Regions from separate parts of the Gottfriedia sp. S16(2024) genome, predicted to be linked through region 1. Evidence: riboswitches for the same ligand, from Rfam matches in the RefSeq annotation. Region 1 holds a riboswitch; each other region holds the start of a gene.
The links. Region 1 has a riboswitch for S-adenosylmethionine ahead of AB1282_RS09600 (methionine ABC transporter ATP-binding protein). Riboswitches for the same ligand answer to the same signal wherever they lie in the genome.

Region 1 (3,181 bases):
CATAATCATCACCGTTAATACCAATCTTAACTGTTCTCTCTTTTCCATTACCTGATGATGCATTAGAACCACATGCTGATAATACCGAAACCGTTAATAATAATGCTGCAAAAATAGTAAAAAACTTTTTCATCCTCTTTTCCTCCTTACGTATCTTGACCACGTATTTCCTAAACTTTGTATGAGTTGAACAATAAGTACTAGTAAAACAACTGTAATGACAATAACCAATGTTTCAAAACGCTGATAACCATATGTAATAGCTAAGTCACCTAATCCCCCAGCACCAACAGCACCAGCTGCCGCAGTCGATCCAATCAATCCAATCGTTGCTGTTGTAAATGATAGAATCAACGATGGAATTGCTTCAGGCAAAATAAACTTCACGATGATTTGAAACTTTGTTGCTCCCATTGAATAGGCAGTTTCCAGCACTCCCTTATCCACTTCTAGCATGGAATTCTCAATCAATCTTGCCAAATATGGCCCTACAAAGATTGAAAGCGGAACAATTGCTGCAACTACGCCAATGGACGTTCCCGTCAATAATCTAGTAAACGGTATAATGGCAACTAGTAAAATAATAAATGGTACAGATCGAACAATATTTATAATGGTATTTAACAACGTAAATAAAGGTTTGTTTTCCATTATATGACCTGGCCTTGTTACAACTAGGATAATACCTAAAGGCAATCCTATGATTGTGCCAAAAATAAATGACCCTAGTACAGTTAGAAATGTATCTTGAGTTGCCTGTAAAAACTGTGGCCAAAAGAATTCCCAATTAAGCTCCATTTAACTCAACCTCCCTTACATCTATCCCCTTTTCCGAAATAAATTTAATAGCTTTTGCGCTTTCCTCTTTTGTTCCTTCTAGTGCCACAAGCAAATTCCCATAAGGTCTTTCTTGTAGCTCTGTAATCGATCCATAAAGAATGTTTAAATGAATATCGAATTTTTTAAGAACCTCTGATAATAATGGATTGGCAGCCTTATCACCTAGGAAGACTAATTGATAATATTTCCCTTTTGATAATGTTTTCGATAACTTAGACGGCACCTCATTTTGTAATACAGTGTTAACAAAATTCTTTGTAATACTTTTTTGTGGATTCGTAAAAACGTCGTAAACATTACCTTCCTCGACAATTTCACCATCATCAATGACGGCCACTTTATCACATAAATCACGAATTACACTCATTTCATGGGTAATAAGAAAAATTGTAAGATTATAGGATTTATTTACCTTCCTTAAAAGCTCTAATACATTCTTTGTTGTTTCAGGGTCTAATGCAGATGTAGCTTCATCACATAGCAACAGATCTGGGTCTGTTACAAGTGCCCTTGCAATTCCAACTCTTTGCTTTTGTCCCCCCGATAAGTGCCCCGGAAATACATCTTGCTTCCCTGTCAGTCCAACAAATTCAATTAATTCCATTACCTTTTCCTGAACATCCCGTTTCTTCTTTCCTTCAAGGTATAGCGGCATTGCGATATTATCAAATACCGTTTTGGCTGAAAGTAGATTGAAGTGTTGGAATACGACACCAATTTTTCTACGTGTTTTACGTAACTCTTCATCATTTAATGTCATTAAGTTCAATCCATCTATCAGAACTGATCCTTCTGTTGGCTCTTCAAGTCTATTTAAACAACGAATCAATGTACTTTTTCCCGCTCCGGAAAAGCCAATGATTCCATAGATCTCACCTTTCTCAATTTTCATATTAATATTATTTAAAGCTTTAATTGGTGGCCTTCCAGGATAAACCTTGGAGACATTTTTAATCTCAATCAAATTTCTTCCTCCAATGCAAGTTATTCCAAACATTATAACTAAGTAAACACATTTGAAAACTAGGTTTTATAATTATATTTTCTCCTTTTTCTCCTATGGCAACTCATCAAAAAACCCCCCTTCTTATCCAATAAGACAGATAAGAAGAGGGGTTATAATATATAAGCCACTTTACTTCTTATCTTTCAAATCGCTTAAACGATTTGCAGGAATTAGCACGGTATTTGTTTCGAAACAACAAACCCGTTGCCGAGGTATCGTAGGGCCAGTCCCTCCACCTCTCTGGATAAGTAATAGAATTTATTAAGTTTTTAAATTATTGAGTTCATGTTATCTCTCTTTTTATAATACGTCAAGAATTATTTTTAAATTTTTTAGAAAAAATTGTGTTTGAAAATAGCATTTTTTTTACGAGTATTGTTTGAATCAGGTCTTAGGTCCTTTATATTCAAATCAAAAAACTATTTCATATTCCGTTTGAAATAGGTCTATATACTTATTTTTTTGAGTTTTTATTAGTATTTCATTTAAAAGAAGGCAAAAAAACAGACAAGTCTTCTTTGATAAGAGAACCTGTCTGCTTTTTTGAATCATTCCTACCATAATGCAGGCTTTACTACCATAAACCATAGCATAACCATCAAAAGAACGATGTAAATCCAGATTGATCGACGAAGCTTCTGAATTAGCATTCTCTGGTCATGGGTTGGTTCACTGAATTTCCGAATGGTCGGTGAAAAGGCTCTAGCTAGGAAAAATAATGAACTCACCAAAAGAAGAATCGTCATCACAATCCAAGATGTCTTCCACGACCAATGACCCACTAGTACCAACAAAACCCCTGATCCAACCAATACATGCCCAGCATGCTTTGCCAATCTGACAGCAAACCGGAATACATCCAAATAAATCTGTTGTATCGCAGACTTTGAGGTATGCAGCTTTTTGAGTATCGGAATCAAAACAAAAAAAGGGCCAATCGATAGGATTACACTAGCAATATGTATATAAAGAAGAAATCTATACAGCATTAAAATTATTCTTGGATGAGACGGAACTCATGAACCCATACCCTCATTTTTGGCAACCAAGGCATCCCAGGGTGGATTGAAAGGATCGATTGTTTATACTCTTCTACTGTCGCATAGCCTTCTTGCTTAGCATCCTCATCTGTCAATTCACCAAGGGCTTGAGAATAAACTTTTTCAACAACATACTGATTATTTTGAAGGGTCATCACTTCCCCAACATCTGCATATCTTCCGTTTCGGCGAGTAGCAGTTTTTTGTCCTGCCAATACTTTTTCAACATCCTCTTGAAGCGTAACAAGGCGTTCAATTGTACATGTTTTTGGCGGTAAAGCGTTCGTTTCATTCT
Region 2 (3,181 bases), 1.2 Mb from region 1:
GATCGTGCAAGAGAAATGTATTCTGCGAGCTTATTCAAATCTAAATTTTTAGAGTTGAAAAATAGATATAAAAATTTAAAAGATGAACTTTATGCCATAATAAATGAAATAAATAAGCGATTTATTGAATTAAGAAAAAAATGGAAGGACGTTGTAACCCCAGTTTCAAAGGAAATAGATGGTGATTTACTAGAACTTCTACATACATTCAATGAAATCGTAGAAATAAAATTACAGGAAATGGAAGAGGACGAAAATAAACAACTTCTACTTGATACATATTTTGAGTCACTCAACTTCGTCAAAATTGCGGAGTTTTTTGATGAAAATTATGTATGCTACTATGAACTATATAAAAGTGAAGTACATTTAAAGTTATTTTGCCTTGATCCTTCTAAAGTAGTGAATGACGTCATAAAAAGATTTCGCTCTACAATTTATTTTTCGGCTACTTTAACGCCAATACAATATTTTCAAGATATGCTTGGTGATCAAAGTCGAGATTATACAATTTCAATCGATTCTCCTTTTCATAGAGAACAACTGGAAGTAACAATTGATCCTCTTTCAACTCGATACCAAGATCGTGAAAGAAATTTAGAAAGATTAATTGATTCTGTCTATAAAGAAATTACGAAAAGAAAAGGTAATTATTTAGTTTTTTATCCGTCATATCAATATTTAATTCAAAGTGTTGATTTATTTAAAGAGAAAAACCCTAACATAAAGACAATCGTTCAAGAAAATGGTATGTCTGAAATTGAACGAGAGGAGTTCCTTTTACAGTTTGATAGTCTAAATGAGGAAACTTTGGTTGGGTTTGCTGTATTAGGTGGAATATTCTCTGAAGGGATCGATTTAAAGGGGGATCGCTTAAACGGTGTCGTAGTAGTTGGTGTAGGATTGCCACAGATTTGTTTAGAAAGAAATATTTTAAAGGAGCATTTTAATTCTGTTGGAAAAAATGGGTATTATTATGCATATGTCTTTCCAGGTATGAATAAAGTAATGCAAGCGGGTGGAAGAGTTATCCGTTCTGAATCAGATGAAGGGACTTTATTACTAATTGATGATCGATATAAGAGTTCACTTTATCAAAGTTTATTACCTGAAGAATGGAAGTAAGAGTTAATTATTAAATAATTCAAAAAAAACGATTGATAATTATCAGAGTTTTTAATATACTAACAATATAATTTAATAATCTTATCAAGAGCGGTGGAGGGACTGGCCCGACGAAACCCGGCAACTCTAGTAAATACTAGAAAGTGCTAAATCCTGCAGGTGAAAAACCTGGAAGATAAGAGCGATATGTTTATTTTACAGACATAACCACTTCTTATTTTTTAGGAAGTGGTTTTTTTATTTGACTAAAATGGGGGATTTATAATGACTAACACAAAAGAGGCTTTAAACACGAATAAAAAATCGATTGAAACGGTAGCTGTTCATGGTAGCAAAGGGTATGATCCATTAACTGGTGCAATTAGTTATCCAATTTATCAATCAGCTACATTTAAGCATGCAGGTCTACATCAGTCAACTGGATATGATTATGCAAGATTACAAAATCCAACACGAGAAGAAGTCGAAAATACTGTTGCAAAATTAGAAAGTGCAAATTATGGCGTTGCATTCGCAACAGGAAATGCAGCAGTTACTGCAGTATTAAGCTTATTTAAAAAGGGTGATCACCTAATTGTTTCAGATGATTTATACGGTGGTACATATCGCTTATTCGAAGAAATTTATTCGCCATATGGACTTGAGCATAATTTTGTTGATACGACTGAAATTGAACATATTCTTGATGCACTTAAACCGAACACAAAAGGAATTTTTATTGAGACACCTTCAAATCCAATGATGAAAGTAACTGATTTAAAAAGAGTAGTAGAGATTGCAAAAAAACGAGATATTATTGTAATTGTCGATAATACATTTTTAACTCCTTATTTCTTTAGACCAATTGAATTAGGGGCAGATGTAGTTGTTCATAGTGGAACAAAGTATTTAGGTGGCCATAATGATACACTAGCTGGCTTCGTCGTAACGAATTCAGAATATACAAATGAACGAATTCGCTATTATCAAAAATCAACAGGTGCAACATTAGCTCCATTTGACTCTTGGTTAATCTTAAGAGGAATTAAAACATTGCATTTACGCATGGAATACAGTCAAAAAAATGCGATTGTACTTGCGAAGTTTTTAGAAAATCATCCAAATGTTACTGAAGTATATTATGTAGGATTACCAACGCATAAAGGGTATTCAATTATTAAAGAACAGGCAACTGGATTTGGTGCAATGATTTCATTTAAAGTGAAGGATTTAAGTTTAGTAGAACAGGTTTTAGGAAGCGTAAAAGTCATTACATTCGCAGAAAGTTTAGGTGGAGTCGAATCGTTAATTACGTATCCACATACACAAACTCATTCAGAGATGCCAGAAGAATTTAAAAGAAAGCTTGGTCTAGATGACCATACATTACGTTTATCAGTGGGAATTGAACATATTGATGATTTATTAAATGACTTAGAAAATGCATTGGGGTGATGAGCATGCAATTTGGAACGAAACTAATTCATAACGGAAATGAAATTGATCAGGCAACAGGTGCATTAAGTATACCAATTTATCAGACATCAACGTTTCATCAATTTGATATTGAGAATTTTGGGAAGTACGACTATGCGAGAAGTGGAAATCCAACAAGAGAAGCGTTAGAAAATACAATTGCAAAATTAGAAAATGGTGTACGTGGCTTTGCGTTTTCATCAGGAATGGCCGCAATCTCATCTGTATTATCTTTGTTTTCAGCAGGAGATCATATTGTCATTTGTGAAGATGTTTATGGGGGAACATTTAGAATAGCAACAAAAGTTTTAAATCGTTTCGGAATCGATTTTTCTTTCGTCGACGCATCTAATTTAGAAGAGATTAAAGCCGGAATAAAGCCAAATACAAAAGGACTTTATTTAGAAACACCGTCTAATCCTCTTTTGAAAATTACTGATTTAAGTAGTGCTATTAAAATAGCAAAAGAAAATGACATCCTTGTCATTGTAGATAATAGTTTTTTATCACCATATTTACAAAGACCATTAGACTTAGGAGCTGATATTGTCGTTCATAGTGCAACAAAGTTTATTGCAGGTCATAGCGATGTAATTGGAGG
Region 3 (3,181 bases), 1.7 Mb from region 1:
TTTTAAAACTTCTGCTTTGTCAGTACGCTCCCAAGGAAGATCGATATCTGTACGGCCAAAGTGACCATAAGCAGCAGTTTGTTTGTAAATTGGACGACGTAGGTCAAGCATTTTAATAATTCCAGCTGGACGTAGGTCGAAGTTGTTGCGAATTACTTCAACTAATTTTTCTTCTGAAACTTTACCTGTACCAAAAGTATCAATAGCGATTGAAACTGGTTTAGCTACACCAATTGCATATGCTAATTGAACTTCAGCTTTATCAGCTAAGCCAGCAGCTACGATGTTTTTCGCAACGTAACGTGCAGCGTAAGCAGCAGAACGGTCAACTTTAGTTGCATCTTTACCAGAGAATGCGCCACCACCGTGACGAGCATATCCACCGTAAGTATCAACAATAATTTTACGACCTGTTAAACCTGCATCACCTTGAGGTCCACCGATTACGAAACGACCTGTTGGGTTGATAAAGAATTTTGTGTTTTCATCAATTAACTCAGCTGGTACAACTGGTTTGATTACAAGTTCTTTAATATCATTTTCAATTTGAGCTTGAGTAGCTTCTGGACCATGTTGTGTTGATACAACGATTGCATCAATACGAACTGGTTTGTTGTTTTCATCATACTCAACTGTTACTTGAGTTTTACCGTCTGGACGTAAGTAAGAAACTGTTTCATTTTTTCTAACTTCAGTTAAACGGCGTGCAATTTTGTGAGATAATGAAATTGGAAGTGGCATTAATTCAGGTGTTTCATTAACAGCAAAACCGAACATTAAACCTTGGTCTCCTGCACCGATTGCTTCAATTTCTTCATCTGTCATGCTACCTTCACGAGCTTCTAATGCTTGGTCTACACCTAAAGCGATATCTGCTGATTGCTCATCAATAGAAGTTAAAACTGCACATGTATCTGCATCAAATCCGTATTTTGCACGGTCATAACCGATTTCACGGATTGTTTCGCGAACGATTTTTGGGATATCTACATAAGTAGAAGTTGTAATTTCACCTGCAACAAGTACTAAACCTGTTGTAACTGAAGTTTCCGCTGCTACACGAGCATTCGGATCATTTGCTAAAATTGCATCAAGAATTGAATCTGAGATTTGGTCACAGATTTTATCTGGATGTCCTTCTGTAACTGATTCTGAAGTAAATAAACGACGTTGTGACATTGAGTCCCCTCCTAAATTGAATTGACGGATCTCTTTTTTCTCAACATAAGAATAAAAAGTTTGTTCCTATTCCTATGTTTCCCATTTAAGATAAAGATAACTCAGTGTAAATTACGAAATTGCCACTGTATTTAAGTTTTGAGCAAAAAAAAAGCCTTCCTCTTATCAAATATTACCTGAGGAAAGGGTTCTTGGTATTTGCCTTTCGCTCTTATCGTCCAAGACATAAAAAATAGTCTTGCATCAGGTTCAGCACCTTTCACTAAAAGTGAGGTTGCTGGGCTTCGTAGGGCCTGTATCCCTCCACCTACTCGGGATAAGAGAGTATCCGTATGAAAAGTATCATATTAAAATTTCACTTTCTTGTCAACAATTTTCATCATAACTTAGACATAATTCTACAATAACTTTATCCCTACATTCATTTCTATTTAATGGGAAATTACTAATTATTATACTTACATTTAAATAACTTACTTCATTTAATAAGTAAATTTTGCTCAAATTTATTTTTTAATCAAATTCATAACACATTTTGCCAACTAATAGTATACACTATTAAAATAAATGTGTTATACTATTTATCGAGATACCTACATGGCAGACAAATTATATTTAAAGGATGGTATTAGTATATGAAGACAGTTGATGTAAACTTTGAATTAAACGAATTACTTACTAGTAATCAAATGTATAACCAACTAAGCGTTTCTGAGTTAGTTGAAAAAGTCCTAACAAGACAAGAAGGAATTTTAACGTCAACGGGAGCAGTTAGCGTTTCAACAGGCAAATATACTGGACGTTCACCTAAAGATAAATTTATTGTACAAGAGGCATCTGTTGAAAATTTAATCGATTGGGGTTCAGTAAATCAACCAATCTCTGCTGACGTATTCGAAAAATTATATAGCAAAGTACTTAACTACTTAAAAGATCGTAACGAATTATTCTTATTTAAAGGATTTGCTGGTGCAGATACTGAGTATCGTTTACCTATCCAAGTAATTAACGAATTTGCATGGCACAACTTATTTGCTCATCAATTATTTATTCGCCCAACTGAGCAAGAACTTACAACACATGAAGCAGAGTTTACAATTGTTTCTGCTCCGACATTTAAAGCAGACCCTGTAGTTGATGGAACAAATTCAGAGGCATTTGTTATTGTATCATTTGAAAAGAAAATAATCTTAATTGGTGGTACGGAATATGCTGGAGAAATGAAAAAATCTATTTTCTCAATCATGAATTTCCTATTACCACAAAATAATGTTTTACCAATGCACTGTTCTGCTAACGTTGGTAGCGAAGGCGATGTAGCATTATTCTTTGGACTTTCAGGAACTGGTAAAACTACATTATCTGCAGATGCAGACCGTAAACTAATCGGTGATGACGAGCACGGCTGGTCAGATAATGGTGTATTCAATATTGAAGGCGGTTGCTACGCTAAATGTATCAATTTAACATTTGAAAAAGAGCCACAAATTTTCTCTGCAATTAAATTTGGTACAGTTTTAGAAAATGTAGTTGTTAAACCTGATAGCCGTTTAGCTGACTATGATGATACAACTTTAACAGAAAATACTCGTGCTGCATACCCAATGCAAGCAATTCAAAATATCATTGAGCCAAGCGTTGCTGGACATCCACATGCAATTATCTTTTTAACTGCTGATGCATTTGGAGTATTACCTCCAATCAGTAAATTAACAAAAGAGCAAGCTATGTACCACTTCTTAAGTGGATTTACTAGTAAATTAGCAGGTACTGAGCGTGGTGTTACTTCTCCACAAGTAACATTCTCAACATGTTTCGGATCACCATTCTTACCGCTTCCAGCTGTAGAATATGCAAAAATGCTTGGTGAAAAAATTGAAAAGCATAATGTAAATGTATTCTTAGTAAACACTGGTTGGACTGGTGGAGAATACGGTGTTGGTAAACGTATGAATCTATCTTACACAAGAGCAATGGTTCACGCTGCACTTGAAGGTGATTT
Region 4 (3,181 bases), 580 kb from region 1:
GTGAATTTTATCGTTCCAGGTGTGTTGCTTATGTGTATTGGAATGGGGATTTCATATACAGCAGTTCGAGTGAACACAGACATGACTAGAGGTATCTTTGATCGATTTCATTCCATGCCAATCGCTAAATCATCGATATTGGGAGGGCATGTCATCTCAACTTTAATATTAAACATTTTATCAGTTGCTGCCGTGATTCTCATTTCTTTTATCATGGGATTCCGTCCTCACGCTAATTTCGTGGAATGGCTATTAGCAGCTGGTATGATCCTGCTTACCGTATTTTCTTTCACTTGGATAGCAGTAGCATGCGGGCTAATGTCAAAATCGTATGAAGGTGCGAGCGTGTTCTCTTATCTACTAATGGGCTTAATGTTTGTAAGTTCTGCCTTTGTCCCAACAAATAATATGGGTAACAAGCTTCGTGCTTTTGCAGAAAATCAGCCAATGACCCCAATCGCCGAAAGTGTGCGTTCCCTTTTAGCTGGTCAGCCGGATTATGGTACGATTGTAACAGCAGTGTTATGGTTAGTGGGAATTGGGATATTGTTTTATATGATTTCGATGAAGGTATATAAAAAACGAATGAAATAAAAATGGCGTAGTACAGGTTGGGGGATTATTTCAGTCTGTACTTTTTTCTTGGTTTATATTTTCAAAGATATTAAATAAAAAAAGAGAAACCTAAGTTTCTCTTTCGAAAAGGTAAATTTTGGTAAAAAAGTAAATGCTTAATATAATATATTAAAATTGATGAAAATGTATTTAGATTATCGACTATTTTTTAAAATCCCTCTGTAATAAAGATTATTTTTTGCGCTAGTTTTTAAAGTTTAATTAGTCAAAGTTTCATATTCTTCATCTGAAACAGGGGCCAACCACTCTGGTGTACCTGAAGTTATTGCAATGTGTTCAAACCAACTATCCTTTGTAGCACCATGCCTAAAGGGAACTGGAACGATGTATTAAATACTTCGTAATATTGTTAATTCCTTTTTAAAATAAATAATTATAAAATTTTATTTTTTCTAACAAATACAACAATGAAAGCGCTATCTTTGTAAAAATATTTAAATCCCTTTATTGACAATCTGTTTACTAGGATTTATGATTCAGTTAATGAAATTACATAACACAAACTTATCGAGAGTGACCGAGGGATCAGGCCCTATGACGTCCGGCAACCTCCTTATTAAGAAAAGGTGCCACTTCCTGCAGAATGAAATCATTCTGATAGATAAGTCGAAAACAATTGTTTTTGATGCCTCTTTCTGAATGAAAGAGGCTTTTTTTTATTTATTTACGTTGGAGGTTAAACATAACTGAATTATATTAAATATAAACCCAACTTAACCAATGCGAAAACTAGACAATTTTAATGATAAAGGAGAGAATAGAAATGAAATATGGTTTTTGGTTACCGATTTTTGGAGGATGGTTACGTAATGTGGATGACGAAAGAATGCCACCAACATTTGAATATGCTAAAGAGGTCATTCAATCGGCTGAAAAATGGGGATACTCGACTACTTTAATAGCTGAATTATATTTAAACGACATTAAAGGGCCGGAGCATGATTCACTTGAAGCTTGGTCAACAGCAGCGGCACTTGCTGCAGTGACGGAAAAAATCGAAATTATGACTGCGATTCGTCCAGGTTTTCATAATCCTGCAGTAACAGCAAAAATGGCTGCTAATATTGATCAAATCAGTAACGGCCGTTTTACGCTAAACGTCGTTTCTGCATGGTGGGCAGAAGAAGCTCGTCAATATGGCGGTATTTTTACAGAACATGATGAGCGTTATGCTCGGACAGAGGAGTTTATTGATGTTCTTAAAGGCTTATGGACAGAAGAAACGTTCAATTATTCAGGTAAATATTACGACTTAAAGGATACAAAGCTTGCTCCAAAACCAGTTCAAAGACCAAATCCGATTCTATATGCAGGCGGAGAAAGTGAAAAAGGAAAGCAAACGATTGTAGAAAAGTGCGACGCATATGTGATGCACGGTGGAACAGTTGAAGAAATTAATCAGAAAGTAACAGATATGAAGGTGCGTCGTGAACAAACAGGAAATGAACCATTAAGTTCTTTCGGTATGGCCGCTTATATTATTTGTAGAGATACAGAAGAAGAGGCTTTGGCTGAGCTAGAAAATATTACGACTGTGAAAGATTCAAGCGGGTATGCAGGCTTTAAAGACTTCACTACAAAATCACAATTAGAACAACAAATCCAATTACAAGATTACTCAGTTTCAAATCGTGGTCTTAGACCGAATCTAGTAGGAACACCAGAGCAAATTGCAGACCGAATTTTACAATTTGAAGAAGCTGGCCTAGACTTATTATTATTACAATTTTCACCTCAACTTGAGGAAATGGAACGCTTTTCAAAACAAGTTATGCCATTAGTAGAACAAAAACGTAGTTTAGTAAAGAACTAGAAAGGGGATTTAAAGATGAGCAAAGTATACGTAATTCATGAAAATAGTGAGTGGACTGTGCATTTAACAAAAAGATTAGAGGAGCTTGGAGTTCCTTATGAGGAATGGCATTTAGACGAAGGTACGGTAGATTTATCAACTGCACCACCAGAAGGGATCTTTTATAGCCGAATGAGTGCTTCCTCTCATACACGTGATCATCGTTTTGCAGCCGAATTTACTGGTCAAGTATTAGCTTGGCTTGAAGCTCATGGTCGTACGGTGTTGAATGGAACGAATGCCTTGAAGCTAGAAGTTAGTAAGGTTTTACAATATTTAGAGCTAAACAAGTATGGTGTGAAGACTCCTAAAACGATCGCAGCAGTTGGAAAACAAAACATTATTAAGGCAGCTAATATCTTTGCTGGACAGTCATTTATTACGAAACATAATCGTGCTGGTAAAGGATTAGGGGTTCAACTATTCCATAGTATCGAAGCTTTAAAGGCTTATGTGGAAGGATCGACTTTTGAAGAACCCGTTGATGGAATTACACTGATTCAGGAATACATCCAATCACCTGAGAGCTACATCACTCGTTGTGAATTTGTAGGAGGAAACTTTGTTTATGCAGTTAAAGTTGATACTTCGGAAGGTTTTGAACTTTGCCCAGCTGATGCGTGCCAAATTGGTGATTTATTCTGCCCAGTAGGAGAAGAAGTAGAAGAGAAACCTAAGTTCCAAATCATTGAA

Region 2: linked by a shared signal. The riboswitch ahead of AB1282_RS15055 (trans-sulfuration enzyme family protein) and the one ahead of AB1282_RS09600 (methionine ABC transporter ATP-binding protein) in region 1 are both predicted to bind S-adenosylmethionine.
Region 3: linked by a shared signal. The riboswitch ahead of metK (methionine adenosyltransferase) and the one ahead of AB1282_RS09600 (methionine ABC transporter ATP-binding protein) in region 1 are both predicted to bind S-adenosylmethionine.
Region 4: linked by a shared signal. The riboswitch ahead of AB1282_RS12350 (LLM class flavin-dependent oxidoreductase) and the one ahead of AB1282_RS09600 (methionine ABC transporter ATP-binding protein) in region 1 are both predicted to bind S-adenosylmethionine.

The regions. Positions count from the first base shown of each region.
Region 1 covers NZ_JBFLUO010000001.1:2,050,367-2,053,547, reverse strand. Annotated here, with positions in the region: gene AB1282_RS09610 (MetQ/NlpA family ABC transporter substrate-binding protein) at 1-133, opposite strand, end outside; gene AB1282_RS09605 (methionine ABC transporter permease) at 130-798, opposite strand; gene AB1282_RS09600 (methionine ABC transporter ATP-binding protein) at 788-1,804, opposite strand; SAM riboswitch class I at 1,980-2,097, opposite strand; gene AB1282_RS09595 (hypothetical protein) at 2,401-2,835, opposite strand; gene AB1282_RS09590 (ASCH domain-containing protein) at 2,841-3,181, opposite strand, start outside.
Region 2 covers NZ_JBFLUO010000001.1:3,218,755-3,221,935, forward strand. Annotated here, with positions in the region: gene AB1282_RS15050 (ATP-dependent DNA helicase) at 1-1,125, shown strand, start outside; SAM riboswitch class I at 1,204-1,307, shown strand; gene AB1282_RS15055 (trans-sulfuration enzyme family protein) at 1,390-2,559, shown strand; gene AB1282_RS15060 (trans-sulfuration enzyme family protein) at 2,565-3,181, shown strand, end outside.
Region 3 covers NZ_JBFLUO010000001.1:382,207-385,387, forward strand. Annotated here, with positions in the region: gene metK (methionine adenosyltransferase) at 1-1,179, opposite strand, end outside; SAM riboswitch class I at 1,388-1,502, opposite strand; gene pckA (phosphoenolpyruvate carboxykinase (ATP)) at 1,815-3,181, shown strand, end outside.
Region 4 covers NZ_JBFLUO010000001.1:2,631,877-2,635,057, forward strand. Annotated here, with positions in the region: gene AB1282_RS12340 (ABC transporter permease) at 1-594, shown strand, start outside; partial or broken gene AB1282_RS12345 (cupin domain-containing protein) at 834-941, opposite strand; SAM riboswitch class I at 1,138-1,244, shown strand; gene AB1282_RS12350 (LLM class flavin-dependent oxidoreductase) at 1,400-2,449, shown strand; gene AB1282_RS12355 (ATP-grasp domain-containing protein) at 2,465-3,181, shown strand, end outside.